Regions from separate parts of the Zobellella sp. An-6 genome, predicted to be linked through region 3. Evidence: predicted binding sites of a transcription regulator. Region 3 holds the regulator's gene; each other region holds the start of a gene.
What was found. Region 3 encodes sigma-54, which starts transcription at its own class of promoters, with help from an activator protein. Its sites were predicted from a motif close to TGGCACNGTTTTNGCTT; they were not measured.
Positions count from the first base shown of each region.

Region 1 (10,631 bases), 260 kb from region 3:
GGGCCCGTCCCCCGCCTCGACGAGGATGTGCCCGCCGGGCCGGTTACGCACGAAGGCCAGGGCGTTGTCCACCAGGTTGACCACCACCTGCTGCAAGCGGTAAGGGTCGGCCCACAGCCGGTAGTCGGCGGGAAGCCGGTGCTCGAAGGTGGTGCCCTGCCAGTCGAACTGGGGCCTGAGGCTGTCGAGCAGGGCGGCGAGGGGAATGGCCTGGCACTGCACCTGGATTCGGCCGGAATAGGCCAGCATGTCCGAGATCAGCCGATCGGCGCGTTTCAGCTGGGCCTGGATCATCTCCTTGCGGCTGGCGTCCAGGCCGGCGGTGGCCATGGAAATGATGTTGAGCGGGTTGCGCAGCTCATGGGCCATGGCCGCCGACAGGCCGCCCAGCTCCACCAGGTGTTGCTCCGACAGCCGCCGGCGCTCGGCTTCCGCCAGCTGCAGGGAGCGCTCCAGCAGGCCGCAGCGGGTGGCCAGCAGGGAGGCGAACACCTCCGCCGCCAGGCGCAGGCCCGGGGTCACGTCCTCGAAGCCCTGCAGCCGCGCCTGCCAGCCCTGGGGCTGGTGCCGGCAGTGGATACAGGGATCGGCGGGCAAGGCGTCGGCCTGCTCGCCTTCCGGCGCAAGATGAATGACCACCGGCTGGCCCATCTGGCGCGAAATCAGCCCCGCCGCCGCCGTGGTGAGTCCGTGCCAGCTGCTGGCTTCGCCCAGGCGACGTTGCCAGGTGGCGAGCAACTGCTCGTCGAGCCGGCTGCCCGGGTAGATCAGCCGCTCCACCAGTTTGCTCACCGGCTGGTACAGGGCCAGGGCCAGCATCAGCAGCAGCATGGAATAGAGCCACAGTTGCCACTTGGGCACGTTGGCCAGGGCCTGCATGCCGAACTGGCCGGCCATGGCGCTGAGCAGGGCGATCAGCCCCATCACCAGCGCCGTCATCAGGGTCCACAGCAGGGCCCGGTTGGCCCAGGCATTGACTTCCAGCATCTGGTAGCGCACCACGCCGTAGACCAGCAGCACCACGTAGCTGGGCAGCAGCAGCATGGGCCAGGGATACCAGTAGAGGCCGAGGGAGGGAAAGATAAAGCTGGTGGCCAGCAGTAGGCCCCAGGCGCCGGCGGCGAACATGGCGGCGATGGAGCGGCGGCGGTTGCCGCTGTGGATGCGCAGTCCCCACAGCAACAGGGCATGGGCCAGCACCCCGATGACGATGGTGTAGGCGATGTTGAACCAGCCGATGTCCAGGAACACGAAGTAGTGGGCGAAGGGGCCGAAGGCGATGACGCCGCCGCCTTCCAGCCAGAGGCTGGCCAGCATCACCGCCAGGGCGGCCAGGTAGAGCAGGCTCCGGCCGCGGGCCAGGCGATCGAGCCAGGGGCGGCGGCCCGCGCCCTGGTTGACGAAGCCGACGGCGAAGTCGAGGAAGAAGGTGGGCATCAGCGGGTTGGCCAGGATCAGGGCGATGCCGAGCCGCTCCCAGCCGTGGAACACCGCCACGTGGCCGGCGCACCAGAGCGCCATCATCACGCCGAAGCCCGCCAGCGCCTTCATGCTGCGCCGGCGGCGGGCGCGCCAGTACAGCCAGGCGGACACCAGCAGGGCACAGCCGCTGGTGAGGATCATCATCACTTCGAAGGCGACATCCGGCGACATCGGCGGGCTCCCGGGTGTAAAAAAGGTTTACAGTTTACCGGCGAAAGACTGTAAACCTTGTTGTCGGTTTGGGCAAGTTTTTGCCGGTTTTTTGATCCAGCACAAGGCAGCTCAAGGTGTTGGGCGTGCTGGCACGGTTTCTGCTTTATGGGAATATCAACCCAGCGAGTGAGCAACAATAATGAACATGACCGCCTTACTGATTGAATTCTCCGCTATTTTTATTGTCCTGCTGTTAGCGACCCTGCCGGCCGCCATCAACCGCTATCGCCGTTAAGGAGGACTCATGGAGCTCGATGCCGCCCTGCTGTCGCGGATTCAGTTCGCGTTTACCGTCAGTTTCCACATCATCTTCCCGGCCATCACCATCGGCCTGGCCACCGCCATCGCCATCTGGGAAGGACTCTGGCTGAAGACCCGCAACCCGTTGTATTTCCAGCTGGCCAAGTTCTGGATCAAGCCCTTCGCCATCACCTTCGGCATGGGGGTGGTCAGCGGCATAGTGCTGTCCTACGAGTTCGGCACCAACTTCTCCCGCTTCTCGGAGCTCACCGGCCCGGTGCTGGGTCCGCTGATGGCCTACGAGGTACTGACCGCCTTCTTCCTGGAGGCGGGTTTTCTCGGGGTCATGCTGTTCGGCTGGCAGCGGGTGAGCGAGAAGCTGCACTTTTTCGCCACCTGCGTGGTGGCGGTGGGCACCTGGATTTCCGCCTTCTGGATCATCGTGGCCAACTCCTGGATGCAGACCCCAAGCGGCTACGAGATAGTGGACGGCCGCTTCGAGGTGGCCAGCTGGCTGGAGGTGGTGTTCAACCCCTCCATGCCCTACCGGCTGGTGCACATGCTGCTGGCGGCCATGCTCAGCGCCACCTTCGTGATCGGCGGCGTCAGCGCCTGGTACCTGCGCAACAACCGGGAGCCGGCCTTCGCCCGCAAGGGCCTGTCGATGGCGTTGTGGGCGGCACTGATCCTGGCGCCGGTGCAGGCGCTGGTGGGCGATTTCCACGGCCTCAATGTCAAGGAGCACCAGCCCGTCAAGCTGGCGGCGATGGAGGGCATCTGGCCCGAGCGGGAGGCCGGCGCACCGCTGCTGCTGTTCGCGGTACCGGACATGGAAAACGAGACCAACCGCTTCGAAATCGCCATTCCCAAGCTGGCGTCACTGATCCTCACCCACGAGTGGGACGGCGAGCTGCAGGGGCTCAAGTCGGTGCCCGCCGATGAACGACCCAACGTGCCACTGGTGTTCTATTCGTTCCGGCTGATGGTGGGCCTGGGCGTGCTGATGATAGGTATAGCCCTGTGGGGCCTCTGGCTGCGCCGGGGCGGACGGCTCTATCAACACCGGCCCTTCCTCGCCCTGATGAACCTGATGATCCCCTCGGGGGTGCTGGCCACCCTGGCCGGCTGGTACGTGGTGGAGATCGGCCGCCAGCCCTGGCTGGTGCAGGGGCTGGTACGCACCATGGAGGTGGTGTCGCCGCTGCCGGCGGAGCGGGTGCTGTTCTCGCTCACCCTGTTCGTGGCGACCTACGGCCTGCTGTTCTGCGTTTATCTGTATTTCATGGCCAAGCTGGTGCGCAAGGGGCCGCCGGACATGGCGCACCTGGAGCAGCACCTGATCGGCATCGACGCCCCCGGCTACGCCCTGGCCTGGGTGAAGCAACTGAAACACGACAAGGCGGAGGCATAAGATGGATCTGGCATTGTTCTACTACCTGCTGCTGGGCTTTGCGGTACTGATGTACGTGGTGCTCGACGGCTTCGATCTCGGCCTCGGCATCCTCTATCCCTGGTTTCGGAGCGTGGCGGAGCGGGATCACATGATGCGCTCCATCTCCCACGTGTGGGACGGCAACGAAACCTGGCTGGTGTTCGGCGGCGTGGTGCTGTTCGCCGCCTTTCCCGCCGCCTACGCGGGCATACTGGCGACCCTGTACACGCCCATCATCATCATGCTGATCGGGCTCATCTTCCGCGGCGTGGCCTTCGAGTACCGGTTCAAGTCGCACCGCTCCAAGCCCTGGTGGGATCTGTCCTTCTTCCTCGGCTCCACCGTCGCCACCTTCTGCCAGGGCGCCATCCTCGGCGCCGTGGTGCAGGGGGTGGAGGCCGGCCCCGGCGAACTGGGCGCGCTGGAGTGGCTGTCGCCGTTCAGCATCTTCACCGGCTTCGCGCTGATGGTGGCCTATGCCCTGCTGGCCTGCTGCTACCTGGTGATGAAGAGCCGGGATGACATCATGGCCCGCGCCGCCCACCTCGGCCGCCAACTGGTGCTGGCGATCATGGCGATACTGGTGGTGGTGAGCCTGTGGACGGTGCTGGCCAATACCGAGGTGCGCACACGCTGGTTCGACGGCCTCAACTTCCTGTTGCTGCTGCCCCTGCCGTTGCTGAGCGCCCTGTTCGGCTGGCTGCTGTACCGGGATCTGGACGGCCAGCCCCACGAGACCCGGCCCTTCTGGCTGGCGGTGGGGCTGTTCCTCCTGGGCTTTATCGGCCTGGTGGTGGGGCTCTTCCCCTATCTTATCCCGCACCAGCTGACCCTGTGGGACGCCCGGGCGCCGGATTCCAGCCTGCTGTTCCTGCTGCCGGGCATCTTTATCTTCCTGCCGCTGATCTGCGCCTACACCCTCTGGGGCTACCGCATCTTCTCCGGCAAGGTCGAGGATTTCGAGGAGGGTTACTGATGGGCGGCAAGAGCGGCTGGCTGTGGTTCGCCGGCCTTTACCTGGGCGGGGTGCTCACCCTGACCCTGCTCGGCCTGGTGATCAAGCTGGCGCTGGGGATCTGAATGACAAGGCTTCTGCGGAAGCCTTGTTCTTTTTTATCGGCGTCGGCGGTTTCCGTACCGGCGTTAAAGTCCCGGGCCGGGCTGCCGACAACCCCTTGTCGAGGCCCGCCCATCCGCCGGCGGCCGAGGACGATAACGAGCCCCCACAGCCAACGGACAACCATGATCGAGCAGCCCCTTCCCGATGTTTCCGCCCTCTTCCCCCAGCATGATTCCTGCCTTCGGGCCTCGGCGGGTTTCACCTCCCTCGCCGAGCTGGCGGCCCAGCTGCTGGACGTGTCGCAGGTGGTGATCTGTCCGCCGGTGGGGGAGCCTCCCTGGGGATGGAGCGGCGCCCCGCCGTGCGCCGAGGCCCTGTCACTCTGTGCGTTGCTCGCGGCCGAAGGGCGGTGGCTGGCGCTGGCGGATGCCCGCGAGGAGGCTTGCCTGGCCGGCCACCCCCTGGTTTGCGGCGAGCCGGGGATCCGCTTCGTGGCCGCCGTGCCCCTGAGCCTTGAGCCGGGGCGGTTCCTCGGCAGCCTCTGCGTGTTCGACTCGGCGTCCAGAAGGCTGGATGAGGCCGGTCGTCGCCGGCTCCAGTTGCTCGGCCAGCAGGCGGAGCAACTGCTGCTGCTGGCCGAGCAGCGCCGGCTCAGCGATGATCGGCTGGCCCGCTACCAGGCCATCACCCAGGGAGCCGCCGCCGGCATAGTGCGCATCGATGGCCGCGGCCTCATCCAGGAGATCAACGACTATGCCCTGGCCCTGCTCGGTTACCGGCGGGACGAATTGCTGGGCCGCAATGTCAGCTGCATGATGCCGGCCCGCTGGGCCCGCCACCACGACGGTTATATCCGCGACTATCTCCGCGGCGGCGATGCCAGGGTGATCGGCACGGGGCGCAAGGTGGCGGCCCGGCACAAGGCCGGGCACCAGGTGCCGGTGCACCTGGCGGTGAGCGAAGTGGCGGACACCGGAGGGGCGGGGCGGCGGGAGTTTATCGGCATTCTTACCGATCTGACCGAGATCCATCAGGCGGAGCAGCGCGAGCGCCAGGCCCGGGCCCAGGCCGAACGGGCCAGCCGGGCCAAGACCGAGTTTCTTTCTTCCATGAGCCATGAACTGCGCACCCCGCTCAACGCCATCATGGGCTTTGCCCAGCTGCTGCAGAGCAATACGCGCATGCCGCTCGGCGAGCGGCAGCGGCGGCAGGTAGAGCAGATCTACAAGAGCGGCGGCCATCTGCTCACGCTGATCGACGAAGTACTGGATCTGGCCAGCATAGAGACGGGGCGGCTGCGGATGTCGCTCGAGGCCGTCCATCCCGGCGAGGCGGTGCACGAGGCCTGCGCCATACTGGCGCCGCTGGCCCAGCAGCAGGGCATCAGCAGCCTCGACGTGGCGCCGGAGCTGGACTCGGCCGGGCCGGTGCGGGCCGATTACACCCGGCTCAAGCAGGTGCTGATCAACCTGGTCTCCAACGCCATCAAGTACAACCGGCCGCGCGGGCGGGTGTGGGTCGGATGCCGCCCCGAGCCGGATGCCCTGTGCATCCTGGTGCGCGACTCCGGCTTCGGCATAGCGCCGCACCATCTGGATCAGCTGTTCCAGCCTTTTAACCGGCTGGGTGCCGAGCAGGGGGCCATCGAGGGTACCGGTGTGGGCCTGGCGCTGACCAAGAGCATAGTGGAACAGATGGGAGGAAACATCGGCCTCGACAACAGCCCGGGCGACGGTTGTGAGTTCTGGTTCCGCCTGCCCTGGGCGACGCCGCCGACGGGCCCGGCCACCGCCGGGCGGATGCGCACCCTGCTCTATGTGGCGGCGTCTCCGGCGGGGCAGCAGCGGATGCAGGAGCAGCTGGGGGAGCTGGACGGCACGCAGCTGCTGTGCCTGCCCTCGGCCGAACTGGCCTTCGAGCTGGCCTGCTCCTCGCCTCCGGATCTGATCCTGATGGATCTCGGGCTGCCCGGCATGGGCAGCCTGGCGGCGGCCCGCCTGTTCGGCCGGCATCCGCTCACCAGCGCCATTCCGCTGGTGGCCCTGTCGGACGGGACCTCGCAGGAAGAGGCCGAGCAGGCCGTGAGGGCGGGGTTCAGCGACTGTCTGGTCCCGCCCCTCGAGGCCCGGCAGTGGCCGGTGCTGCTGGCGCGGCTGATGGAGTCGCAACGCTGATGCCGGAGACGAGCCCGACCTATCACGACGCCGACATCCTGGTGCTGGATGACAACCCGGTCAATGTGGAGCTGCTGGTCAGCCTGCTCGAGGACCATGGTTATCATCGGGTGCGTGGTGAAACCGACTCGCGCCGGCTGGAGACATTGCTCCATGCCCGCCTGCCCGATCTGCTGCTGCTCGATATCCGCATGCCCCACCTGGACGGCTACCGGGTGCTGGAGCTGCTGAAGGCGCGCTGGCCGGCCCAGGCGCCACCGGTGATAGTGCTGAGTGCCCAGAGCGATGCCGATACCCGGCTGCGGGCGTTGCACCTCGGGGCCCGGGACTTTCTTACCAAGCCCTTCGACCAGTTCGAGGTGCTGCAGCGCATCCACAACGTGCTGGAGGTTCACTTTCTGCTGCGCCAGCGCAGCAGCCGGGCCGCGCTGCTGGAAGAGCTGGTGGACCAGCGCACCGCCCAGCTGCATCGGCTGTCCCTGACCGATCCGGTCACCGAGCGGCCCAACCGCCGGGCGCTGCTGGAGCGGCTGCAGCAGCAGGTGGCACAGGCCGGGCAGGGCACTCTGTACTTTATCGCCCTGGAAGGGATGGACGATATCGCCCGGCTGCACGGCTACGGCGTGGCCGAAGCCCTGAGCCGGGCGGTGGGAGAGCGGCTGCAGCAGTATCTCGGCCGGAGCGGCGCCGTGTTCGGGGTCTGGAGCAGCAACGAGTGGCTGGTGCTGGAGTTCGGTGTCCCCGGCGGCTTTGCCGGCCGGGCCGCCGCCCTGGTGGAGCTGATCACCCGGGGCTTCGAGGTGGAGCAACTGCTGCTGCACCTGGGCGGACGGGTAGGGGTGAGCCATACCGGTTTCGAGTACGGCTCGGCGGAGCGCCTGGTCCGGCTGGCCTCGATGGCGCTGCCGGCGGAAAACAACGGCTGGCAGTGCTACCGGCCGGAACTGGAGCAGCAACTGCTGACCCTGAACCGTTACCGCCAGGCCCTGCGGGCCGCCGCCGACCACCGGGAGCTGTTCCTGGTGTACCAGCCCAAGGTGGAGCTGCGCGGCGGCCGGATCGTGGGAGCCGAAGCCCTGCTGCGCTGGATCAATCCCGAACTCGGCTTTATCTCGCCGGCGGATTTCATTCCCATCGCCGAGGCCAGCGGCGAGATACTGCGCCTGGGCGACTGGGTGATCGACGCCGCCATCCGCCAGCTCGAACGATGGCTGGCGCAGGAGCTGGTGGCGCCGGACTTCCGCTTGGCGGTGAACGTGGCCACCCTGCAGCTGATGCAGCCGGGCTTTGCCGATCGGCTGATCACCCGGTTACGGCAGAGCCGCCTGCCGCGCGGGGCGCTCGAGGTGGAGGTGACCGAGTCGGGACTGATGCGGAACGTGGAGCTGGCCCTGACCCAGTTGCGCCAGTTGGCCGCCCAGGGCATCAGCATCGCCATCGACGACTTCGGCACCGGTTATTCCTCCCTGGCCTACCTCAAGTCGATGCCGGTGTCGGTGTTGAAGATAGATCAGGCCTTCGTCAACCAGATGGACACCGACAGCCAGGACCGGCGCCTGGCGGAGACCGTGATCCACCTGGCCCGCAACCTGGGGTGCGCCACGGTGGCGGAAGGGGTGGAGCGGCCCGAGCATATCGAGTTGCTGCGGGAGATGGGGTGCATGATGGTACAGGGCTACTGGTATTCGCCGCCGCTGAAACCCGAAGCCTTTATCGCCTACTATCGCCAGCACCATGCCGGCGGTGCGGACTGAGCGAGCCCGGACCGGAGCCGGGCAATGGCCCCGGCGCCGGTCCGGGGGGGCTTATGCCAGCCAGAAGCCGGCGGCGAGCAGCGCCGCCAGGGTGAGGGCGCCACCGAACAGCGCATAGGGCAGCTGGGTCAGTGCGTGATCCATGGTGTCACAGCCGGCGCCCTGGGCGGACAGCACGGTGGAGTCGCTGAAGAAGCAGGCGTGGCTGCCGAAGGCCGAGGCCGAAAGCAGGGCCCCCACCACCAGCGGCATGGGCACGTTCATGGCCTGGGCCAGGGGTACCACTATCGGCAGCGAGATCACGAACACCCCCCAGCTGGAGGCGGTACTGAACACCACCAGCGCCATCACCAGGAACACCACCGCGGGCAGCAGCGCCGGGGTGAGCAGGGGGGTGACGGTGTCGATGATGTACTGGGTCATGCCCAGCTGATCGTTCACTTCCTTCAGGATAAAGCCGGCGCAGACGGTGGCGAGCGGGTACAGCATTACCTTGAAGCCGTCGAGGGTGGCCTCCACCTGCTGCTGGAACGACAGCAGCCGCTGCACCGAGTAGAGCAGCATGGTGCAGCCCAGCGCCACCAGCACCCCTTTCAGCAGGTCGATTTCGTACCAGACGCTGGCGAACACCAGCACCCCCATGGGCAGCAGGAAGTTGAGCAGGCCGAGCCAGGCGGGAGTGCTGCGGGGCGGCTGGCTTTCTTCCTGGTCTTCCCAGCCGGTCGGCACCGGCTGGCCGGCGCGGGCGCGGGCTTCCGCCTGCTTCATGGCGCCCAGATCCGGCAGCCGGTTGCCGGCCACCAGCACCACCACCAGCAGCGCGGCCCAGCCGTAGAGCATGTAGGGAATGCTGTCGATATAGAGCGACATGCCCCGGCCACCTTCGGCGGCGCCGGAGTCCTCCAGCAGGGAGGCGAAGAACACCGCCCAGGTCGAGACCGGCACCAGGATACAGATGGGCGCGGCGGTGGAGTCCACTATATAGGCCAGCTTCTCCCGGGAGATCTGGTAGCTGTCGGTGATCTTCTTCATGGAGGAGGAGACGGCGAGGGAGTTGAGGTAGTCGTCGATAAACACCACCAGCCCCAGGCCGACGGTGCCGAACATGGCGCCGCGGGGAGACTTGATCAGCCGGGTCATGAAGTTGCCGAAGCTGTGCACGCCGCCGCCCCGGGCCAGCAGGTTGATGAGCCCGCCCATCATGCCGCACACCAGGATCAGCCAGGCGATGGTCTCGTCCATCATCACCGCCAGGGTGACGTCCGCCAGCGGCGTCACCAGGTCGGTGGGATCGATCAGCAGCAGCCCGAGCAGGGCGCCCGCCAGCAGGGATTCCACCGTCTTGCGGGTGAGCACCGCCATGGTGATCACCAGGGCGGCCGGCAGCAGGCTGAGCACGCCGTAGTCGCTGCCGGCCTCGTGGGTGAAGCCGAGCCAGGCAAAGCCCAGCGCCGCCGCCAGGGCCACCGCCAGTCCACGCCACAGCGGCGGCCATTTTTCGGAGGGTTCGAGTACCAGGGTATCGTCTCGTTGCATCGGTATTGTCCTTGGTCGAGGGGCCGGCGATGGCGCCGGTCATGTCCCTATGGTTTTCCTACGGCGGCCGCGGCCGCCTTCCCAAAATCCGGCGCCATCGCCACCCGGTCGAAGCCGGGCGTCATGCCGCCGGAAAATCGCGGTGATGCCGACTCAGGCGTTTTTAAGCATCCACTCCAGTTCGATATCGGAGATGCGCCGCTCGAACTCCAGCAGCTCGTCGTTCTTGCAGATGCGGTAGACCTCGATGAACTCCTCCCCCAGGTAGCGCTTGAGCGGCTGGCTTTCGGCCAGCACCTGCAGCGCCTCGCTCTGGCGGGTGGGGAAGGGCAGCCCTTCCTGCTCCAGGCCGTTGCCCACCACCGGCGCCGGCAGCGGCAGGGTGTTGTCCAGGCCGTGCAGCAGGCCGGCGAGGATGACCGCCACCACCAGGTAGGGGTTGGCGTCGGACCCGGCCACCCGGTACTCGATGCGGCGGGCGTCGTCGTCGCCGCAGGGGATGCGCAGGGCCACCGTCCTGTTGTTGTGGCCCCAGGAGGCCTGGGTGGGCACGTACATGCCGGGCTGGAAGCGGCGGAAGGAGTTCATGTTGGGGGCCAGCAACGCCATGCTGTCGGGCATCAGATCCAACATGCCGGACAGGGCCAGATGCAGCAGGGCCGAGTCTTCGCCCTCTTCGTCCACGAACAGGTTGTCGCCCTGGTCGTCGACCACGCTGATGTGCACGTGCAGGCCGCTGC
Region 1 covers NZ_CP199259.1:3,457,525-3,468,155, reverse strand. The annotation lists gene ACT7DK_RS16175 (ATP-binding protein) at 1-1,653, opposite strand, end outside; gene ACT7DK_RS16170 (cytochrome ubiquinol oxidase subunit I) at 1,940-3,346, shown strand; gene cydB (cytochrome d ubiquinol oxidase subunit II) at 3,348-4,343, shown strand; gene ACT7DK_RS16160 (ATP-binding protein) at 4,610-6,601, shown strand; gene ACT7DK_RS16155 (putative bifunctional diguanylate cyclase/phosphodiesterase) at 6,601-8,355, shown strand; gene ACT7DK_RS16150 (Na+/H+ antiporter NhaC family protein) at 8,407-9,891, opposite strand; gene ACT7DK_RS16145 (glutamine synthetase family protein) at 10,045-10,631, opposite strand, start outside.
Region 1: a site for sigma-54 is predicted at 1,783-1,799, ahead of ACT7DK_RS16170 (cytochrome ubiquinol oxidase subunit I). Genes of this name have one in related genera too.

Region 2 (10,631 bases), 3.6 Mb from region 3:
CTGCTGCCGGTGGGCTGGATGTTGCCGGCGCTGGCGGTGGGGCTGATCCTGAGTCAGCTGGTGCACCGCACCATCAACGCCCGTTTCCTGCGCCAGTTCGTGCTGGTGTTCGCCCTGGTATCGGGCGTCCTGGTGCTGTGGCAGTAAGATAAAGTCGTCTTTTCACTGGTATGAGCCGGCCAAAGGGCCAACTCCGCCGACACGCTTCAAGTACATCCCTGTATCGCTCGGCACATGCCGTCCATGGCATGTGACGGTCGGTGGAGCTGTTCCCTTTGTCCGTCTGTTTTGGTATGGGTGTTGCTTATTTAGGTAAGCTCACAGTTTTGTCAGTAGTCTGAAAGGCCTTGCCCGACGGGCAAGGCCGTTGCGGTCCGAAGCGTCGGCTAACTGGGCCTTTACTCTGCGGTTGTCACTCCCGATCGGCGCTGGCGGTGAGCAGGGCGGCCCTTTCCGCGGGGCTGATAAAGGCCATCTGCAGGGCGTTTTCCTGGCACTGGCGGGTCTGGGCGGCACTGAGGCCGGCGCGGGCCGCGGCATCGGTGTATTCGTGGCGCAGCTCTATACCTTCCACCGCCGGATCGTCGGTGTTGAGGCAGGCGAGCACGCCCTTTGCCAGGAAGCGGTGGATGGGATGGGCGGCGATATCCGCCACCGTGCTGGTCTGCAGGTTGGAGGTGAGGCAGGATTCGATGCCGATGCGGTGTTCGGCCAGGTAGTCGAGCAGGCGTTCGTCCTCCACCGCCTTGACGCCGTGGCCGATGCGCTCGGCGCCCAGCTCGCGGATGGCCTGCCAGATGCTGTCGCTGCCGGCCGCCTCGCCGGCATGCACCGTGATGCGCAGGCCGGCGTCCCGCACCCGTTTGAAGTGGTCGTTGAACAGTTCGCCGGGAAAGCCCAGCTCGTCACCGGCCAGATCCATCGCCACCAGCTTGTCCTTATGGGCCAGGCAGGCGGCCAGCTCCCGCTCGCAGGCGGCCTGGCCGAAGGTGCGGCTCATGATGCCGATCAGTTTCACCGGAATGCCGAAGTCGCGCTGGCCGGCGGCCACCCCGTCGATCACCGCTTCCACCACCCCCTGGGGATCCAGGTTGTGGCTCATGGCCATGTAGCCGGGGCTGAAGCGCAGCTCGGCGTAATCGATGCCGGCGGTCTGCAGATCCTCGACGTTCTCGTAGGCGACCCGGCGGCAGGCGTCGTAGCTGCCCAGCACCTTGACGCCCCAGTCCAGCTTGGCGAGGAAGGACACCAGATCCGGGGCGTTGTCCAGCACCTGCACATGGGGGCGCAGCCCTTCCAGAGTGGTGGCGGGCAGCACCATGTTGAAGGCCTGGCCCAGATCGAGAATGGTGGCGGGCCTGATGTTGCCGTCCAGGTGGCGGTGCAGGTCGAGCAGGGGCAGGCTGGGATCTATCATGGCGTCTTCCTTATCTGGTCAGTGACCCTTGCCGGGACCGCCGGGGCGGCCATCGGCAAGGGTCAACGGGGATTAACTGAATGCTAATCCTCTACCAGGCTGTCGTCACCATGCAACTCTTTTAACTTCCGGGTCAAGGTATTGCGGCCCCAGCCCAGCAGTCGGGCCGCCTCCTGCTTGTGGCCCTGGGTGTGGGCGAGGGCGCAGTCGAGCAGGATGCGCTCGAACTCGGGCTGGGCGTCGGCCAGCAGATCCTGCTTGCCCTTGGCCAGGGACTGCCGGGCCCAGTCCTGCAAGGCCTGGCGCCAGTCCTGGCTGCCGGCGTCCCTTTCCTTCTCCCGCTCCTTCTGCATCAGCTCCGGCGGCAGGTCGGCGATCAGCACCTCCTGGCCCGAGGCCATCACCGTCAGCCAGCGGCAGACGTTTTCCAGCTGGCGCACGTTGCCCGGCCAGGACAGGGACTGCAGGTAGACCTGGGTGTCCGGGTGCAGGCTCTTGGCCTCCACCGCCAGCTCCTTGGCGGCCCGGCCCAGGAAATGGCGGGCCAGCTTGGGGATGTCTTCACGGCGATCCTTCAGCGCCGGCATATGGATGCGGATCACGTTGAGCCGGTGGAACAGGTCTTCGCGGAAGTCGCCGTCTTCTACCTTCTTCTCCAGATCCTGGTGGGTGGCGGCGATGATGCGCACGTCCACCTTGATCGGCTGGTGGCCGCCCACCCGGTAGAACTGGCCGTCGGCCAGCACCCTGAGCAGCCGGGTCTGGATATCCAGCGGCATGTCGCCGATCTCGTCGAGGAAGAGGGTGCCGCCGTCGGCCTGCTCGAAGCGGCCCTGGCGCACGCTGTTGGCGCCGGTGAAGGCGCCCTTCTCGTGACCGAACAGTTCCGATTCGATCAGATCCTTGGGGATGGCGGCCATGTTCAGCGCGATAAAGGGATTCTGGGCCCGCGGACTGTGCTTGTGCAGGGCGTGGGCCACCAGCTCCTTGCCGGTGCCGCTCTGGCCGTTGATCAGCACCGAGATGGAGGAGCGGGCCAGGCGGCCGATGGCGCGGAACACCTCCTGCATCGCCTGGGCCTCGCCGATGATCTCGGGGGTGCTGAGGCTGTCCACCAGCGGGGCCTTGTCCTTGCTCCTGCTCTCCTTGAGGTGGGCCACGGCCCGCTGTACCAGGGCCACGGCGTCGTCGATGTCGAACGGCTTGGGCAGGTACTCGAAGGCACCGTGCTGGTAGGCGCTGACCGCGCTGTCCAGATCGGAGTGGGCGGTCATGATGATGATCGGCAGCTGCGGGGCTTGTTTGTGGATGGCGTTGAGCAGGGTCAGGCCGTCCATGCCGCCCATGCGGATGTCGGACACCACCACACTCGGCTTGCCCTGAGGCAGGGCCGCCAGCACGCTTTCTCCGTCGGCAAAACTCTGGCAGCGGAAACCCGCCTGGCCCAGCGCCCGCTCCAAAACCCAGCGGATAGAGCTGTCGTCATCGACTATCCATACCAGTTCAGCCATAAAGGTCTCCTATCGTCGTAACGGCAGATAGATAATAAATTCGGTGTGTCCGGGGCGGCTGTGGCTCTCGATCCGCCCCTTGTGTTGGTGGATCAGATCCTGGGCGATGGACAGCCCCAGGCCGGTGCCGCCCTCCTTGCCCGTGACCATGGGGTAGAACAGGGTGTCGCGCAGCTGCTCGGGGATGCCGGGGCCGTCGTCGATGATGCGGATCTCGGCCGCCAGCCGGTAACGGCGCCCCTGCAGCATCACCTGGAAGGCGGTGCGGGTCCGGATCTGGATATGACCCCTGTCGCCCAGGGCCTCGGCGGCGTTGCGCACTATGTTGAGGAAGGCCTGCTGCAACTGCTCCGGATCCATCTCGAAGTCGGGAATGCTGGGGTCGTAGTCGCGGCTGAGCTTGATGTCCTGGGGGATTTCCATCGCCACCAGCTGGCGTACCTGCTCCAGCACCGAGTGCAGGTTGGTGATCTGGCGCAGACCGGGGCGCTGCGGACCCAGCAGCCGGTCCACCAGGTTGCGCAGCCGGTCCGCCTGGGCGATGATCAGCTGGGTGAACTCCTTGAGCTCCTCCTGAGCCAGCTCCCGTTCCAGCAGTTGGGCCGCGCCGCGCAGTCCGCCGAGGGGGTTCTTGATCTCGTGGGCCAGGCCGCGCACCAGCTCCCGGGCCGCCTGTTGCTGGGCCCGCTGCTGCAGCTCCTGGCTGATCTTCTTCTGCTGATCGATAAGGCGCAGCTCGATCAGCGCCATGGTCTTGCCTTCGAGGCTGAAGGGGCTGACGCTGACATCGACCCAGCGCGGGGCGCCGTCGATCACCAGCTGCACCTCGCTGTCGGTAAAACCCTGCTCGCTCTCGATGCAGCGCTTGATGCGGCGGGTATCGAGGGAAATGTCCTCCACCACCTGATCGAGCTGCGCCTCCTGCAGCCGGCGCTTGCTCAGGGTGAGCAGCTGCTCGGCGGCGGTATTGGCGAAGTGCACCAGCAGGTTGCCGTCGACCACCAGCACGGCGGTCAGCAGGTTGTCGATGATCGTCTTGGTGCTCATCTGGGATTCCAACACCCTCTTGCCCTCGCTTCGGTGAGTTGCACCATGATAGTGCATAAATTCTATCCTATCCGGCTCGCCTTGCCGCCTGATGGTGCGTGCTGAGCGGCATGCTCCGCGCCGGTGCACCTAGATCAAGCTTACTGCATTAAACACTGCAAGAAGCTTGCCGACTTGAAAAAGTATGGAAAATGCCTTGAGCGATTTAGTTAGCGAGAGCATAATTAGCATGCTAATTAATTATCGAGGTGATTATGAAAACCTTAGGGATGGCGCTGGCCTGCCTGGTGCGGCAATGGCGCTGGGTGAACGACGAACGGCTCAAGCCCCTGGGGCTGACCCAGAGCCGCTGGATCACCCTCTCTTACCTCAAGCTGGAAGACGGCATACTGCAGCACCAGCTGGCGCGGCGGGTGGGGGTGGAGCAGCCCTCCCTGGTGCGCACCCTGGACGGGCTGGAGCAGATGGGGCTGGTGGAGCGCCGGCCCTGCCCCAGCGATCGGCGGGGCAAGCGGGTCTACCTCACCGCCGCGGCCGGCCCCGTGCTGGCGCAGATGGACGAGGTGCTGGACGAAACCCGCCGGCAGGTGCTGGCCGGCCTCAGCGAGCAGGAAATACGGGAGTTCAACCGGATGATTGAGCACCTCACCCAGAATCTGCAAGGGATCGGCAAGGACATTTCCGCAGCAACGACGGGGTAAGCCAGTGACGCCGGAGCAAAGTTTCAGCCGTTGGGTCCGGGTGGCCCTGGGCATTTTTATCCTCGCTTTCGGCTACTTCGTGCTGGCCGACAACTATGCCCCCATGACGCCCCGGGCCCAGGTGCAGCGCTATGTGGTGCCGGTGGCGCCGAGGGTGGCGGGCCAGGTCAGCCGGGTGTGGGTCGAAAACAACCAGCCGGTGGCGGCCGGCGATCTGCTGTTCGAGTTGGACGACAGCGACTACCGGCTGGCGCTGGAGCGGACCGAGCTGGCCCTGGGGCTGGCGGAGACCGAGCGGGAGCGGCAGCGGGCCGCGGTGCGGGCGGCCGGATCCCTGCTCGAGCAGCAACGGCTGCAGGCGCAGGAGCTGGAACGGGAAGCGGCGCGACTGGGACGGTTGCGGCGGGATGGCCATCTGTCGGTCCAGCAGCTGGAGCAGGCCCAGAACCTGGCGGCCCAGGCCCAGAGCGGGTTGGCGTCCGCCGAGGCCCGGCTGCAGGAGGCCCGCCAAGGGGCACGGGCGGCTGAGGTCGGCTTGCGCCAGGCGGAAAACGCCCGGGCCCAGGCGCGGCTGGCGCTTTCCCGCACCCGGGTGAGGGCGGAACTGGCGGGGCGAATCGGCAACCTGCAGCTGAAGGAGGGCATTTTTGCCCAGGCCGGCAGCCCGCTGCTGGCGCTGGTGTCGGAGCAGGCCTGGGTGATCGCGGATCTGCGCGAGAAGAGCCTGCGCCACGTTGCCGCCGGCACCCCGGTAGGCATCGTGTTCGACGCATTGCCCGGCGAGGTGTTCCGCGGCCATGTCGAGAGCATCGACAGCGGGGTGCGGGAGGGCCAGCAGGCGGCCGACGGTCAGCTGGCCCAGCCGGTGAGTTCGGACCGCTGGGTACGGGATGCGCAGCGGTTGCGCATACAGATCGGCCTGGATGCTCCCCTGCCGGCCCTGGCCACCGGCGCCAAGGCCACGGTGCAGCTGTTCCCGGCCAACAACTGGCTGTTCCGTGCCATGGGCCGGATCCAGCTGTGGCTGGCGAGCCAGTTGCGCTATCTCTACTAGAGCACCATATAGTTTAAAACTTAGGCAACACCTTTCCTCTTTGTCGGAGGCTTCGATGGCTTCTGACGAGGTGTAGGTTGTCGGCCAAAGCGCACAGCTCCTCCGGTACGCCGTAAGCCCATCCATGGGGGCTCCGCCGCGCCCTCCCTGGCGCGGAGGGCCGGCGGAGGTGGCCCTGTTGACTCTTCTCTACGTTGCAACAGACAACAAATAGCCAATTGGTCGATTTTTAAACTGAACGGTGCTCTAGGAGGAGCGATGGAACTGAGCGGAGACAGGCTGCGCGGCTGCCTGCGCATCGCCTTCGGCAGCGTCGCCGGCATGCTGGTGGCCAAGGTGATGGGCTGGAACTTCGGGGTCTTCTTCACCGTCTATCCCATGCTGTTGCTGGGCATGGTGCCGGTGCTGAACCGCTTTGTGGTGCTGCAGTTCGTCGGTTCGGCCCTGCTGAGTTCGCTGGAGATCATGCTGTTGCCGGGCCTGCTCGGGCACTGGCCGCCGGCCTATACGGCCGTGGTGTTCTGCCTCTTTTTGGGGCGTTTCCTGCTGATGGCCAGGGGGCCGCTGATGCTGTTCGGCGCCTCGGGCTGCGTCAGCCTGAGCATCATGCTGCACTTCGCCAGCTACCGGCAGTTCGATCTGGCGGACATGGCGGCGAGCAACATCGTGGCCGCGCTGCTGTCGGTGGCGCTGGCCTATGTGGCCTACGCCCTGTTGCCCAACCGGGCGCCGCCCCAGCCCAGGGCGCTGCCCGCCAAGAGCGACAATGTCATCCGCCACCAGGCGTTGCTGGGCGCGACGGTGGCGACCCTGAGCTTTGTGGTGTTCCAGAGCGTCGATCTGGTGGACTCCCTCTCGGCCCAGGTGGCGACGGTGCTGATCCTCTTTCCCATGAGCTTCGCCGGGGCGGTGCAGTCCGGCCGCTTGCGTTGCGCCGGCACCCTGCTCGGTTGCGCCCTGGGCATGCTGTTCCAGCTGCTGCTCTACGACCATTACCACAACCTGTTGCTGCTGGGGCTGGCGTTCTGGATCTGCGCCATGCTGTTCGCCCGGCTGCACGCCCGGGAGCCGATGCCGGGCGTCGGCTTCGCCGGCCTCACTACCATCGGCATCCTGTTCGGCCAGTACGTGACCCCCGAGCACGATCTCATGTTCAGCGCCCTCTACCGCTTTACTTCCATGACGGTGGCCATATTGCTGACCCTGTGCTGCATCTATTTGGTGCACAAGCTGCTGAACCTGTTTCCTTCGACCCGGCACCAGGTTCTGTGAGCCGTAAGCGGAAAGCTTGAAGCTGGAAGTAAAAACAAAAAAGGCCCGGTTTCCCGGGCCCTTTGACTTCCAGCTTATCGCTTCAAGCTTACACGGAGTAGTACAGGTCGAACTCCAGCGGGTGCACGGCCATGTTGAGCATCTCGGTCTCTTTGCGCTTCAGCTTGATGTAGGCATCGATGAACTCGTCGCTGAATACGCCGCCACGGGTCAGGAACTCGCGGTCCTTGTCCAGGCAGTCCAGGGCCTGATCCAGGGAGGTGGCCACGGTCGGGATCTCGGCGGCTTCTTCGGCCGGCAGATCGTACAGGTCCTTGTCCATGGCATCGCCCGGGTGGATCTTGTTCTGGATACCGTCCAGGCCGGCCATCAGCAGGGCGGCGAAGGCCAGGTAGGGGTTGGCGGCCGGATCCGGGAAGCGGGTCTCGATACGACGGGCCTTGGGTGAACCCACCAGCGGGATACGGATGGAAGCGGAGCGGTTGCGGGCGGAGTAGGCCAGCATGACCGGGGCTTCGAAGCCGGGCACCAGACGCTTGTAGGAGTTGGTGGACGGGTTGGTGATGGCATTCAGGGCACGGGCGTGCTTGATGATACCGCCGATGTAGTACAGGGCCAGTTCGGACAGGCCGCCGTACAGGTCGCCGGAGAACAGGTTTTCACCGTTCTTGGCCAGGGACTGGTGCACGTGCATGCCGGAACCGTTGTCGCCGACCAGGGGCTTGGGCATGAAAGTCGCGGTCTTGTTGAAGGCGTGAGCCACGTTGTGAACCACGTACTTGTAGATCTGGATTTCGTCGGCCTTCAGGGTCAGGGTGTTGAACTTGCAGGCGATTTCGTTCTGACCGGCGGTGGCCACCTCGTGGTGGTGCGCTTCGACCACCAGGCCCATCTCTTCCATGATCAGACACATGGCGGAGCGGATGTCCTGGGAGGAGTCAACCGGGGCAACCGGGAAGTAGCCGCCCTTCACGCCCGGACGGTGGGCCTTGTTGCCTTCTTCGTAGTCGCGACCGGAGTTCCACTTGGCTTCCACGTCGTCGATCTTGAAGAAGCTGCCGGACATGTCGGTGCTGAAACGCACGTCGTCAAACAGGAAGAATTCGGGCTCGGGACCGATCAGCACGGTGTCGGCAATGCCGGTGGACACCAGGTATTCCTCGGCGCGGCGGGCGATGGAACGCGGGTCACGGTCGTAGCCCTGCATGGTGGACGGCTCGAGCACGTCGCAGCGGATGTTCAGGGTGGCATCTTCGGTGAAGGGGTCCATCACGGCGGTGGAGGGATCCGGCATCAGCACCATGTCAGACTCGTTGATGGTCTTCCAGCCGCCGATGGAGGAGCCATCGAACATTTTGCCGTCTTCAAAGAAATCTTCGTTGATCTGGTTGACCGGAATGCTCACGTGCTGCTCTTTACCCTTGGTATCGGTAAAGCGCAGATCGATGAATTTGACATCGTGTTCCTTGATCATGGCCAGTACGTTTTCTGCTGACATGGATTTCGACCTCCAAAAATAATCATCCTAGGGTCTGATGAACAAATTCATCAGTTGCCAAAATACAAAGCGAAAACTGTGCCAAAATGCCAAATGCTTGTCACAGTTGTGTTTTATTCTGCCATGGCAGGGCCACCAAAGGTTGTTTTGCACCGTGTTGGTGCGGTAATGGATCTTTTTGGTGCATCCTGTCATTGGTACCCACCATCATGGTGCATCGGTTGCCCCTTGGGAAGCCGCCCCGCAGTAATTTTCAAATCTGCTAGGCAGATCCGGGGCGGCCGAGTAAAATGACCGACCATTTTTTACCCACCCCGGTATTTTTGAGGCAGGAATGTTAGAAAATCTACGTAATATCGCCATCATCGCGCACGTTGACCATGGCAAAACCACCCTGGTGGACAAGCTGCTGCAGCAGTCCGGCACCCTGGAAACCCGTGGTGAAGCCGAAGAGCGGGTCATGGACTCCAACGATCTCGAGCGGGAACGCGGCATTACCATTCTTGCCAAGAATACCGCCATCCGCTGGACGTCGCCCGAGGGCCAGGAATACCGTATCAACATCGTCGACACTCCCGGACACGCCGACTTCGGTGGTGAGGTAGAGCGGGTGATGTCGATGGTGGATTCGGTGCTGCTGCTGGTGGACGCCCAGGAAGGCCCCATGCCGCAAACCCGTTTCGTGACCCAGAAGGCGTTCGCCCAGGGTCTCAAGCCGATCGTGGTGATCAACAAGGTCGACAAGCCCGGCGCCCGCGCCGACTGGGTGATGGATCAGGTGTTCGATCTGTTCGACAACCTGGGTGCCACCGACGACCAGCTCGACTTCCAGGTGGTTTATGCCTCCGGCCTGAACGGCTGGGCCTCGCTCGACGCCGACAGCCCGGCCGAGGACATGACCGCCCTGTTCCAGACCATAGTGGATCAGGTGCCGCCGCCCGACGCGGATCTGGACGGCTCGCTGCAGATGCAGATCTCCCAGCTCGACTACTCCTCCTACGTGGGCGTCATCGGCATCGGCCGCATCAAGCGCGGCACCGTCAAGGTCAACCAGCAGGTGACCGTGGTGGGCGCCGACGGCAAGACCCGCAACGGCAAGGTCGGCCAGGTGATGGGGTATCTGGGCCTCAAGCGTCATGAAGTGACCGAAGGCAATGCCGGCGACATCGTGGCCATCACCGGCCTGGGTGAACTGAAAATCTCCGACACCGTCTGTGCCCAGGGCGCGGTCGAGGCGCTGCCGCCGCTGTCGGTGGACGAGCCCACCGTGACCATGACCTTCCAGGTCAATACCTCGCCCTTTGCCGGCAAGGACGGCAAGTTCGTCACCTCGCGCAACATCCTGGAGCGGCTGCAGCAGGAGCTGGTGCACAACGTGGCGCTGCGGGTGGAAGAAACCGGCGATCCCGACAAGTTCCGGGTATCCGGCCGGGGCGAACTGCACCTGGGGATCCTGATCGAGAACATGCGCCGGGAAGGCTTCGAACTGGCCGTATCCCGTCCCGAGGTGATCCTGAAGGAAGAGAATGGTGTCAAAATGGAGCCTTTCGAAACCCTTACCATCGACGTGGAAGAGAGCAGCCAGGGCTCGGTGATGGAGAAACTGGGCGAGCGCAAGGCCGAGATGACCAACATGGTGCCGGACGGCAAGGGCCGGGTGCGCATCGATTTCATCATTCCGGCGCGCGGCCTGATCGGCTTCCAGACCGAGTTCATGACCCTGACCTCGGGCTCCGGCCTGATGTACCACAGCTTCGATCATTACGGTCCGCACAAGGGCGGCAACATCGGCCAGCGCATCAACGGTGTGCTGATCGCCAACGCCACCGGCAAGGCCCTGGCCTATGCCCTGTTCAACCTGCAGGAACGCGGCCGCCTCTTTATCGAGCATGCCACCGAGGTGTATGAGGGCATGGTGATCGGTATCCACAACCGTTCCAATGACCTGACCGTGAACTGCCTCAAGGGCAAGCAGCTGACCAACATCCGTGCCGCCGGCACCGATGAGGCGCTGACCCTGGTGCCGCCGATCAAGATGAGCCTGGAGCAGGCCCTGGAGTTCATCGATGACGACGAACTGGTGGAAGTGACCCCCAACAACATCCGCATCCGCAAGAAACTGCTGACCGAG
Region 2 covers NZ_CP199259.1:133,155-143,785, forward strand. The annotation lists gene ACT7DK_RS00600 (sulfite exporter TauE/SafE family protein) at 1-147, shown strand, start outside; gene add (adenosine deaminase) at 413-1,417, opposite strand; gene glnG (nitrogen regulation protein NR(I)) at 1,501-2,928, opposite strand; gene glnL (nitrogen regulation protein NR(II)) at 2,938-3,975, opposite strand; gene slyA (transcriptional regulator SlyA) at 4,230-4,676, shown strand; gene ACT7DK_RS00625 (HlyD family secretion protein) at 4,681-5,730, shown strand; gene ACT7DK_RS00630 (DUF2955 domain-containing protein) at 5,989-7,002, shown strand; gene glnA (glutamate--ammonia ligase) at 7,091-8,500, opposite strand; gene typA (translational GTPase TypA) at 8,835-10,631, shown strand, end outside.
Region 2: a site for sigma-54 is predicted at 8,568-8,584, ahead of glnA (glutamate--ammonia ligase). Genes of this name have one in related genera too.

Region 3 (10,631 bases):
GTTCGATATTGGCGCCCATGCGGTTGAGCTCGGGCACATGCATGAAGCGGTTCTCGAAGATGGTTTCGGTCACCCGCCCCACCCCCTTGGCCACGGCGTTGAGCACGGTGAACTGGGCCTGCATGTCGGTGGGAAAGGCCGGATAGGGCGCGGTCTTGATATCCACCGGCTTGAGCACCCGGTTGCTCATGTCGAGGCGGATCCAGTCTTCACCGGTTTCCACCAGGGCCCCCGCGTCCTTCAGCTTGACCAGCACCGCTTCCAGCAACCGCGGATCCGTGTTGCGGCAGGTGATGTCGCCGCCGGTAATGGCCGCTCCCACCAGGAAGGTTCCGGTTTCAATCCGGTCCGGCTGGACCCGGTAGTCGCCACCGTGCAGGGCCTCGACTCCGTCGATGATCAGGGTGTCCTGGCCGATGCCCTGGATCCTGGCGCCCAGGGTGTTGAGGAAGTGGGCCAGATCCACCACTTCCGGCTCCCGGGCCGCGTTCTCGATAATGGTGCGTCCCTCCGCCAGTACCGCCGCCATCATCAGGTTCTCGGTGCCGGTGACGCTGACCATGTCCATCAGGATATGGGCGCCCTTGAGCCGGCCGTCGACCCGGGCCTTGATGTAGCCGTCCTCTACCCGGATGCGCGCGCCCATCTGCTCCAGGCCGTGGATATGCAGGTTGACCGGACGGGCACCGATGGCACAGCCACCGGGCAGGGACACATCCGCCTTGCCGAAACGGGCCACCAGGGGGCCCAGAGCCAGAATGGAGGCACGCATGGTGCGAACCAGCTCGTAGGGCGCCACATGACTGTTGACGGCCCCGGCCAGCACGGTGACGTCACCGTTGACACTGACGGTCACGCCCATGGAGGCCAGCAGCTGCAGGGTGGTATCCACGTCTTTCAGCCGAGGCACATTGGTCAGGTGCACCGCCTCGTCGCACAGCAGGGTACCGAAGAGTATCGGCAGGGCGGCATTCTTGGCGCCGGAAATGGTGACCTCGCCCGCCAGGCGGCAAGGTCCCTGAATCTTGAATTTGTCCATCTCGGCTCCTACATCAGGACGGCATGATAAATTTTCGCTCTCGGGCCCACTGCTCGGGAGTAAAGGTTTTGATGCTCAGCGCGTGGATGGCGTTTTGGGCGATCAGCTCCATCAAGGGACCGTTGATCGCCTGCTGGCGCTTGAGCCGGCTCATGTCGGCAAAGGCGGCGGAGACCGCAATCACCTCGAAATGGCTGCCTTCGCTTTTGACATAGAGCTCGTCCAGGGACAGGGCCTCCCGCAATAAGCGCTCGACTTCGTTATTCAGATCCATTTTTGCTCCCGGAAGGGTTGTCGGTCAGTTCAAACAGGGAACCGACCCCATATAAATCGGCAAGGGGGTAGAAACTGGCCGGCGGCGACAACAGGGTCAGGGTCTTGCCCTCCGTGGCCAGCGCCTGGCTCCACTGCACCAGGAACGCCAAACCCACCGAATCCAATTGCTCCACGCCGTCCAGCGCCACCCGGTCAAGGGTAAAGAGAGACTGCCGCTCGGCCCAGTAAGCCGGCAGTTCGTCCCTGGTTAGAGCGCGTTCGAGTCTCATTCAGACCGTTCCAACGGGGTCACCGGCCGCTTGGTGTGATCCTGCAGCTGGCGGGTCACCGCATCGATGCCGTTCTGGCGGATAAGGCCGCTCAGCTCGGTCTGCTTGGCGGACAGCAGGCTGATGCCCTCGGCCACCATGTCAAACACCCGCCATTCCCCGGTACGGGTATTCTGGCGCAGTTTGAATTCCACCATGATGTCCGGCTTATTCGGCTCCTTCACGGTCACCGGCACCGTCACCAGGCGCTCGCCCTCGGCCACGCTGCCGCTGCCGATATCCAGGGTCTGATTGTTATAGGCCGCCAGGGCATCCGCATAGGTCACCACCAGATAGTCGCTGAAGGCGCCCACGAAACGCTCGCGCTGCTCCGGGGTGGTGCTGTTGAGCTGGTTGCCGATCACCCGGAAGGCGGAAAAGCGTACGTCCACCGCCGGCAGCATCTCCTCCCGTACTATGATGCGCAGGTGCTCGGGATCGGCCTTGATCTGGGCCTGCTCCCGGTTGAGACGATCGAAGGTTTTCTGGGCCACGTCGCTCATCAGGGTGTAGGGATCGGAAAAAGTGGCCGAGGCGGTCAGGGGCGCCCACAGGCTTCCCAGGGCCAGCAGCCAGGAAATCAGTAGTTTTTTCATCATCACTCCTCAGGGTTTCCCAATGGATCAGTTGTTGCCGATGGAATAGATAAACTTGCCGATCAGCTCTTCCAGCACCAGGGCCGACTGGGTGTGGGCGATGGTATCACCGTCCGCGAGCAGGCCTATCCCCATCTCTTCGTCGGCGAAACCGGGATTAAGGCCCAGGTACTGCTCCCCGAGCAGGCCGGAGGTAAGGATGGAGGCGGTACTGCTCTCGGCAAAGTCACCGGCCTCCTTGTTGAGCACTAGGGTCACCACCGGCACCTGATCCCGGGGATCCAGGCCGATCTGGCTGACCCGGCCCACCACCACACCGCCGACCTTGACCGGGGAGCGGACCTTGAGGCCGCCGATATTATCGAACTTGGCATAGAGGGTATAGGTTTCCCCCTGATTGTTGAGGCTCACCCCCGCCACCTTGAACGCCAGCAGCAGCAGGGCACCTATCCCGGCCAGCATGAAGCAGCCGACGCTGAATTCCAGTTTGCTGTATTTCATTATTGTCTACCCGAACATGACGGCGGTCAGCACGAAATCGAGCCCCAGCACCGCCAAAGATGAATGCACCACTGTCTTGGTGGTCGCCTGACTGATGCCCGCGGCCGTCGGCCGGGCATCGAAACCGTTGAACAGGGCGATCCAGGTCACCACCAGGGCGAACACCAGACTCTTGACGAAACCTTGCATGATGTCTTCCTGCCAGTCTACCGCGGCCTGCATGGCCGACCAGAACCCGCCTTCGTCCACCCCCAGCCAGTCGACCCCCACCAGCTTGGCCCCCCAGATGCCGACGATGCTGAATATGAAAGCCAGCAGCGGCATGCTGATGAAGCCGGCCCAGAAACGCGGCGCCACCACCCGTCGCAGGGGATCTATGCCCATCATCTCCAGGCTGGAGAGCTGCTCGGTGGCCTTCATCAACCCCAGCTCCGCGGTCAGGGCCGAACCGGCCCGGCCGGCAAACAGCAGGGCGGTCACCACGGGGCCCAGCTCCCGCAGCAACGACAGGGAGACCAGGGGCCCCAGGCTGCCTTCGGCGCCGAAGTCCACCAGCACGTTGTAGCCCTGCAGGGCCAGCACCATGCCGATGAAAAGGCCGGACACCAGTATGATGGCCACCGACTGCACGCCCACCACCTGCAACTGCTGCACCAGCAACGGAAAATGCTTCTTCGGCTGGGGGCGTCCCACCAGGGCGTGCAGCAGCATGACACCGGCGCGGCCGACCGCGGTCACTCCGCTGACGCCTTGGCGCCCCAGCCGCCCTATCAGTTCGATCAACATAGTTTCAACGACTCCCTGAATGCCGGGGCCGGATAGTGAAAAGGAACGGGCCCGTCGGCCTGGCCTTGCAGGAACTGGATCACCCGGGGATCCTGGTGTTGCTGCAACTCGGCCGGCGTCCCCGCCGCGACCACCTGTCTATTGGCGATGATGTAGGCGTAATCGGCGATGCTCATCACCTCGTCCACATCGTGAGTCACGATGATGGAGGTCAGCCCCTGGGCCCGGTTCAGCTCAGAAATCAGCTTTACCAGTACGCCCATGCTGATCGGATCCTGGCCGGCGAAGGGCTCGTCATACATGATCAAGTCCGGATCCAGGGCGATGGCCCTGGCCAGGGCGGCCCGCCGGGCCATGCCGCCGGACAGTTCGGCCGGATACAGTGCCGCCGCGCCCCGCAGCCCCACCGCCTCCAGCTTCATCAGCACCAGGGTGCGGATGATGGCTTCGGGCAGGCCGCTGTGCTCGCGCAGCGGAAAGGCCACGTTGTCGAATACCGACAGGCCGGTGAACAGGGCGCCGCTCTGAAACAGCATGCCCATACGCCGACGCACCCGATACAGTCGGGCGCGGCTCAGGGCAGGGACCGAGGCCCCGTCGAACAAGACGTCGCCGCTGTCGGGCTTGAGCTGACCGCCGATCAGGCGCAGCAAGGTGGTCTTCCCTATGCCACTCGGCCCCATGATGGCGGTGATCCTGCCCTTGGGGATCTGCAGGCTGATCCTGTCGTACAGGGTACGTTCCCCGTGGCTGAAACAAAGATCCCGTATCTCGACAAGGCTCTGGTTCAAACTGATCCCCCGCAAAAAAGAAAGAATTGTATGGGTTCCCCGGCGGATGGGCAACCGAGCCGGTGCTTTTTCCTGGGCCGCTGCGCCACCCCCTGTCCCGGCTGGGGACCGTATCCCAGGGTGCCAGATACCTCGCCGCGCCAGTCGCTTATCGGCACAAGCTTTTCTATAATGGCGCCGCCTAAGGTGTGGAGAGAGCTATGTCAGCCGAATTTGATTACCGTAAAACCGCCCAGCGTGTGCTGGATATTGAAAAGGCGGCCATCGACGGCCTTTATCAATATCTTGACCAAGACTTCGACGAAGCCTGCCGGCTGATGTTTTTATGCCGGGGTAAGATCATCGTCACCGGCATGGGCAAGTCGGGACACATCGCCAACAAGATTGCCGCCACCCTGGCCAGTACCGGTACCCCGGCGTTTTTTGTCCACCCCGGCGAGGCCAGCCACGGCGACCTGGGCATGATAGGCCAGGCCGACGTGGTGCTGGCCCTGTCCAACTCCGGCGAGAGTGAAGAGATCCTCGCCCTGCTGCCGGTGCTCAAGCGCCGTGGGCTCAAGCTGATCTGCCTGACCGGCAACCCCGGCTCCACCATGGCCAGGGAAGCCGATGTGCACCTGTGCACCCGAGTCGAGCAGGAAGCCTGCCCCCTCGGCCTGGCGCCCACCGCCAGCACTACCGCCACCCTGGTGATGGGAGACGCCCTGGCCGTGGCGTTGCTGGAAGCCCGGGGCTTCACCGCCGACGACTTCGCCCTGAGCCATCCCGGGGGAGCACTGGGCAAGCGCTTGCTATTACGGATCGGCGATCTGATGCACAAGGGCGACCGGGTGCCCAGGGTCGGCCCTCACACCCTGATCATCGAGGCCTTGCTGGAAATCGGCCGTACCGGACTCGGCTTTACCGCCGTGGTCGACGAGCGGGAGCGGCTGATCGGCATCTATACCGACGGTGACCTGCGCCGCACCCTGGATCACAAGATTGATGTCCACCACACCACCATAGAGCAGGTCATGACCCGCCACTGTACCACCGTCAAGCCCCAACTGCTGGCGGCCGAGGCGGTCAAACTGATGGAGGAGAAGAAAATCAGCGGCCTGCTGGTGGTGGACGAAGAAAACCGGCCGGTGGGTGCCTTCAACATGCATGACCTGTTACGGGCGGGAGTGATCTGATGGAACAACAGACTCTTTATGGCCCCGTTTCCACTACCCTGTGGCAGCGGTTGGCCGATATCCGCCTGCTGATCTGCGACGTGGACGGGGTGCTGTCGGACGGCATGATCTACCTGGGCAACCAGGGCGAGGAATACAAGAGCTTCTGCACCAAGGACGGCTTCGGCATCAAGGCGCTGCTCAACGCCGGTATCCAGGTGGCAGTGATCACCGGGCGGGACTCGCGTATCGTCAGCGAGCGCATGGCCTCCCTGGGGGTCCGTCACGTCTATCAGGGGCAGGGAGACAAGAGCCACAGCTACAAGGCTTTGCTGGACACGCTCAAGCTCAAGCCCGTGCAGGTGGCCTATGTCGGTGATGATGTGGTCGACTTGGCCGTCATGCGCGACTGTGGCCTGGGGGTCGCGGTGCTGGACGCCCATCCCCTGGTGCTGCAACAAGCCGACTATGTCACCCGTATTCGCGGTGGTCATGGCGCCGTGCGTGAAGTCTGCGACCTGATCCTGGCGTCGAGGGGCGAGCTGGCCAATGCCAAGGGCATGAGCCTATGAGTCGCCAGACCTGGCTGTTCGGCGGCCTCTTCCTCGCTGCGCTCGTCGCCTGGCAATGGTTCAGGCCCGCCGGCCCGGACCCGCTCAGTGAGCAGGACTACCAGCCGGACTTCATTGCCCGCGGCTTGGCCAGCATCCAGTACAACCAGCTCGGCCTGCCCTATCGGGGACTGGAGGCGGAGTATGCGGAATACTACGATCCGCTGTCCATGACCCTGATGGAAAAACCTGTTATCTTGCTCTATTCGCCCGATGGCCAGCCCCAGTGGCGATTGCGGGGAGACGAAGGCATCATCAATACCGGCGACAACGCGGTGATGGTCGGCAATGTGGTCGGCCGGGGCCTGCTTCCGGACGCCCTGGTGGAAACCCTGACCACCGAATACCTGGAACTGGATTTTATCAACAACCAGCTGCGCTCCAACCGGGACGTGCAGTTGAGCAGCCCGCACTACCAGGCCCAGGGCCAGGGCCTGCTGGGCACCCTTGATCAACAGACGGTGGAACTACTGCATGAAACCCGGGCAACTTACTTCAATCCTTAGCGTGGGCGGCCTGCTGGCCCTGGGCCTGGGCCTGGCCGAGGCCAGGGAATCGGACTTCCGCCAGCCGGTCACCATCGACGCCGGACGCCAGCTGGTGGAACTGGCCGACAACAAGGTGACCTTCAGCGATCAGGTGGTGGTCAAGCAGGGCACCATAGACGTACGTGCCGACCGGCTGGTGGTGATCCGCACCGAGCAGGGTCTGCAGTCCATGACCGCCCACGGTTCCCCGGCCACCTATAACCAGATCCTGGACAACGGCCGGCCGGTTCAGGCCGAAGCGCGGGAGATCCACTACGACATGCGCGCCCGCACCATTACCCTGCTGCAGGATGCCAAACTGCAGCAGAACGACAACATCGTCACCGGCTATCGCATCCGCTACCACATCGATAGGGAGCAGATGGAGGCGGAAAGCCAGGGCGGCCAGGACCGGGTCACCACCATCTTCCTGCCCGAGCAACTGCAGAACCTCGACAACCAGGAACAGGACCAGGATTGAGCATGGCGACACTCAAAGCACGCGGCCTGCAGAAAAGCTACAAGGGACGCCAGGTAGTGGCCGACGTCAGCCTGACCGTCAACACCGGCCAGATCGTCGGCCTGCTCGGCCCCAATGGCGCCGGCAAGACCACCTCCTTCTACATGATAGTGGGCCTGGTGCAGCGAGATGCGGGCAGTATCACCATCGATGACCAGGACATCAGCCTCAATCCCATGCACCTGCGGGCGCGGGCCGGTATCGGCTATCTGCCCCAGGAAGCCTCCATCTTCCGCCGTCTGAGCGTGGCCGACAACCTGATGGCGGTGCTGGAAACCCGCAAGGATCTGGACGCCATTGGCCGCGACGAGAAAATGGAGCTATTACTGGAAGAGTTTAATATTACTCATATCCGCGACAGCCTGGGGATGAGCCTGTCCGGTGGTGAACGGCGTCGAGTGGAAATCGCGCGGGCCCTGGCGGCCGATCCTCGCTTCATCCTGCTGGATGAGCCCTTCGCCGGGGTGGACCCGATTTCGGTCATCGACATCAAGAAGATTATTCTGCACCTGCGCGATCGCGGCCTCGGCGTGTTGATTACCGATCACAATGTGCGGGAAACCCTGGATGTGTGTGAACGGGCTTATATCGTCAGCCATGGTCATCGCATCGCCGCCGGCACCCCGGCCGAGATCCTCGCCGACGAGCAGGTCAAGAAAGTCTATCTTGGTGAACAATTCAGCCTCTGAGCAGGCTCCGTATCATGACAGTGCGGTCGATATAGAAGGACTTTTTTAAAAGATGAAGCCAACTCTTCAGTTACGTTTGGGCCAGCAGCTGACCATGACACCCCAGTTGCAACAGGCGATCCGTCTGCTGCAACTCTCCAGCCTGGAGCTGCAGCAGGAGATCCAGCAAGCCCTGGAGAGCAACCCGTTACTGGAGCAGGAAGAGCCGGAAACCATCGACGTGGCCGAGCCCCGCCACGAAGAGCAGATGGCCGCCGATACCGCCATGGAGCAGAGCCAGCTGTCCGACGAGCTGCCCATGGACACCAACTGGGAAGAGCTCTATACCGCTTCTTCCGGCGCCGGCGGCGGCCTGCCCGAAGGCGCCGAGGACACCGTCTACCAGGGTGAGACCACCGAAACCCTGCAGGATTACCTGCTGTGGCAGATGCGTCTCACCCCCTTCAGCGACACCGATCAGGCCATCGCCCTGGCCATCATCGATGCCATCGACGAGGCCGGCTACCTCACCATAGACGTGCCCGACATCCTCGAAGCGGTGACCGGCGACGAACTGGACATCGAGGCGGACGAGGTGGAGGCGGTGCTCAAGCGCATCCAGCACTTCGACCCCATAGGGGTGGCGGCCCGCAGTGTACAGGAATGCCTGCGCATCCAGCTTGAGCAGTTCCCCCCCGATACTCCCTGGCTGCAGCAAGCCCGGGAGGTGATCAACCAGCACATGGATCTGCTCGGCAACCGTGACTACCGCACCCTACAGCGCAAGGCCAAGCTGAAGGAGGAAGAGCTCAAGGAAGTGCTGGCGCTGATCCAGCAGCTCGAACCCAGACCCGGTCATACCGTCATCCAGAGCAGCTCCGAATACGTGATCCCCGACGTGGTAGTGACCAAACGCAACGGCGCCTGGGTGGCGGAGCTGAACCCGGAGGCCATGCCGAAAGTGAAGCTGAACCAGACCTATGCCGCCATGGCCCGGCAACCGCGCAACAACGAGGATGGCCAGTTTATCCGCAACCATCTGCAGGATGCCAAATGGTTCCTCAAGAGCCTGGAAAGCCGAAATGAGACCCTGCTCAAGGTTGCCAATTGTATTGTCGAGCAACAACAGGCATTCTTTGAGTATGGCGAGGAAGCGATGAAGCCCATGGTGCTGAACCATGTGGCCGAGGCGGTGGAAATGCACGAGTCCACCATCTCGCGGGTAACCACCCAGAAGTTCCTGCACACCCCTCGGGGGGTGTTCGAGTTGAAGTACTTCTTCTCCAGCCATGTGGGAACCGACGACGGTGGCGAATGCTCCTCGACGGCGATTCGCGCCCTGATCAAGAAACTGGTCGGGGCGGAAAACCCGGCCAAGCCGCTGAGCGACAGCAAGATCGCCCAGTTGCTGGCCGAACAGGGGATACAGGTGGCCAGGCGAACCATCGCCAAGTACCGGGAGTCACTGGCCATCCCCCCTTCCAATCAGCGTAAACGCCTGGTTTAAAGGCAGACCAAGAAGGAAGACGTTATGCAAATAAACCTGACTGGACACCATGTGGAAATCACGGACTCACTGCGTGACTATGTGAACAGCAAATTTTCCAAGCTGGAGCGTCACTTCGACCACATTACCAATGCGCACGTCATCCTCAACGTGGAAAAACTGCAACAGATCGCCGAAGCCAAGCTGAACGTCAGTGGCGGCGAAGTCTTCGCCAACTCCCAGCACGAAGACATGTACGCGGCCATCGACGGCTTGATCGACAAGCTGGATCGCCAGATCATCAAACACAAAGAGAAACTCAAGCAAAAATAACCATGGAAGTCGCCGACATACTGAGCAGGGACTGCACTCGCAGTGCGGTTCCCTGCACAAGCAAGAAACGAGCTCTGGAAATCATCAGTGAGCTGGCCGCCCAACACCTGAACATCAGCAGCCAGCAGCTGTTCGATTGCCTGCTGGCCCGGGAAAAAATGGGCAGCACCGGCATCGGCAATGGTATCGCCATTCCCCATGGCCGTATCAGCGATGACAACAAGGCGACCGCCGTACTACTCACCTTTGCCGAGCCGGTGGAGTTCGATGCCATCGACAACCAGCCGGTCGGCCTGGTTTTTGCCCTGCTTGTTCCCGAGCAGGAGTGCAAACAGCACCTCAAGACGCTGTCATTGATTGCCGAAAAGCTCAGCAACAAGCAGGTGTGCAAACAGCTGCGCCAGGCCGGCAGCGATGACGAACTCTATCAGATCATGATCTCCGCCTGAGGATAGCGCCATGCAGCTGGTGATCGTCAGTGGTCGTTCCGGTTCGGGTAAAACCGTGGCCCTGCGAGTACTCGAGGATTTGGGCTATTACTGCGTCGATAACCTCCCCGTCGAGCTATTGCCGGAGCTGGTACAGATGCGCCGGCACAAGCCGGGCGAAGTGGCGGTCAGCATCGACGTGCGCAACCTGCCCGACAGCCCCGACAAGCTGGAAGCCTGCCTGGCCGAAGTCAGCGCCATGGAAGGAGTCAGCCTGTCCAGCATCTTTATCGATGCCGACAACGCCGCCCTGATCCGTCGCTTTGGCGATACCCGCCGGCTGCATCCCCTGTCCCGCCACAGCCTGACCCTGGACGAGGCGATCCGGGAAGAGACTCACCTGCTGGCCCCCCTGTCTTCCGCGGCGGATCTGCGCATCGATACCTCCAGCCTCAGCATCCATGATCTGAGCGAGATCATCCGCGAACGCATCCTCGGCAAGAAGGAGCGGGAACTGAACTGGGTGTTCGAGTCGTTCGGCTACAAGTATGGGGTGTCCAAGGACGCCGACTTCGTGTTCGATGCCCGCTTCCTGCCCAATCCCCAC
Region 3 covers NZ_CP199259.1:3,718,048-3,728,678, forward strand. The annotation lists gene murA (UDP-N-acetylglucosamine 1-carboxyvinyltransferase) at 1-1,039, opposite strand, end outside; gene ACT7DK_RS17395 (BolA family protein) at 1,053-1,313, opposite strand; gene ACT7DK_RS17400 (STAS domain-containing protein) at 1,300-1,584, opposite strand; gene mlaC (phospholipid-binding protein MlaC) at 1,581-2,222, opposite strand; gene mlaD (outer membrane lipid asymmetry maintenance protein MlaD) at 2,247-2,720, opposite strand; gene mlaE (lipid asymmetry maintenance ABC transporter permease subunit MlaE) at 2,727-3,506, opposite strand; gene mlaF (phospholipid ABC transporter ATP-binding protein MlaF) at 3,500-4,297, opposite strand; gene ACT7DK_RS17425 (KpsF/GutQ family sugar-phosphate isomerase) at 4,498-5,472, shown strand; gene kdsC (3-deoxy-manno-octulosonate-8-phosphatase KdsC) at 5,469-6,023, shown strand; gene lptC (LPS export ABC transporter periplasmic protein LptC) at 6,020-6,568, shown strand; gene lptA (lipopolysaccharide transport periplasmic protein LptA) at 6,537-7,070, shown strand; gene lptB (LPS export ABC transporter ATP-binding protein) at 7,073-7,798, shown strand; gene ACT7DK_RS17450 (RNA polymerase factor sigma-54) at 7,851-9,284, shown strand; gene hpf (ribosome hibernation promoting factor) at 9,309-9,596, shown strand; gene ptsN (PTS IIA-like nitrogen regulatory protein PtsN) at 9,599-10,045, shown strand; gene rapZ (RNase adapter RapZ) at 10,056-10,631, shown strand, end outside.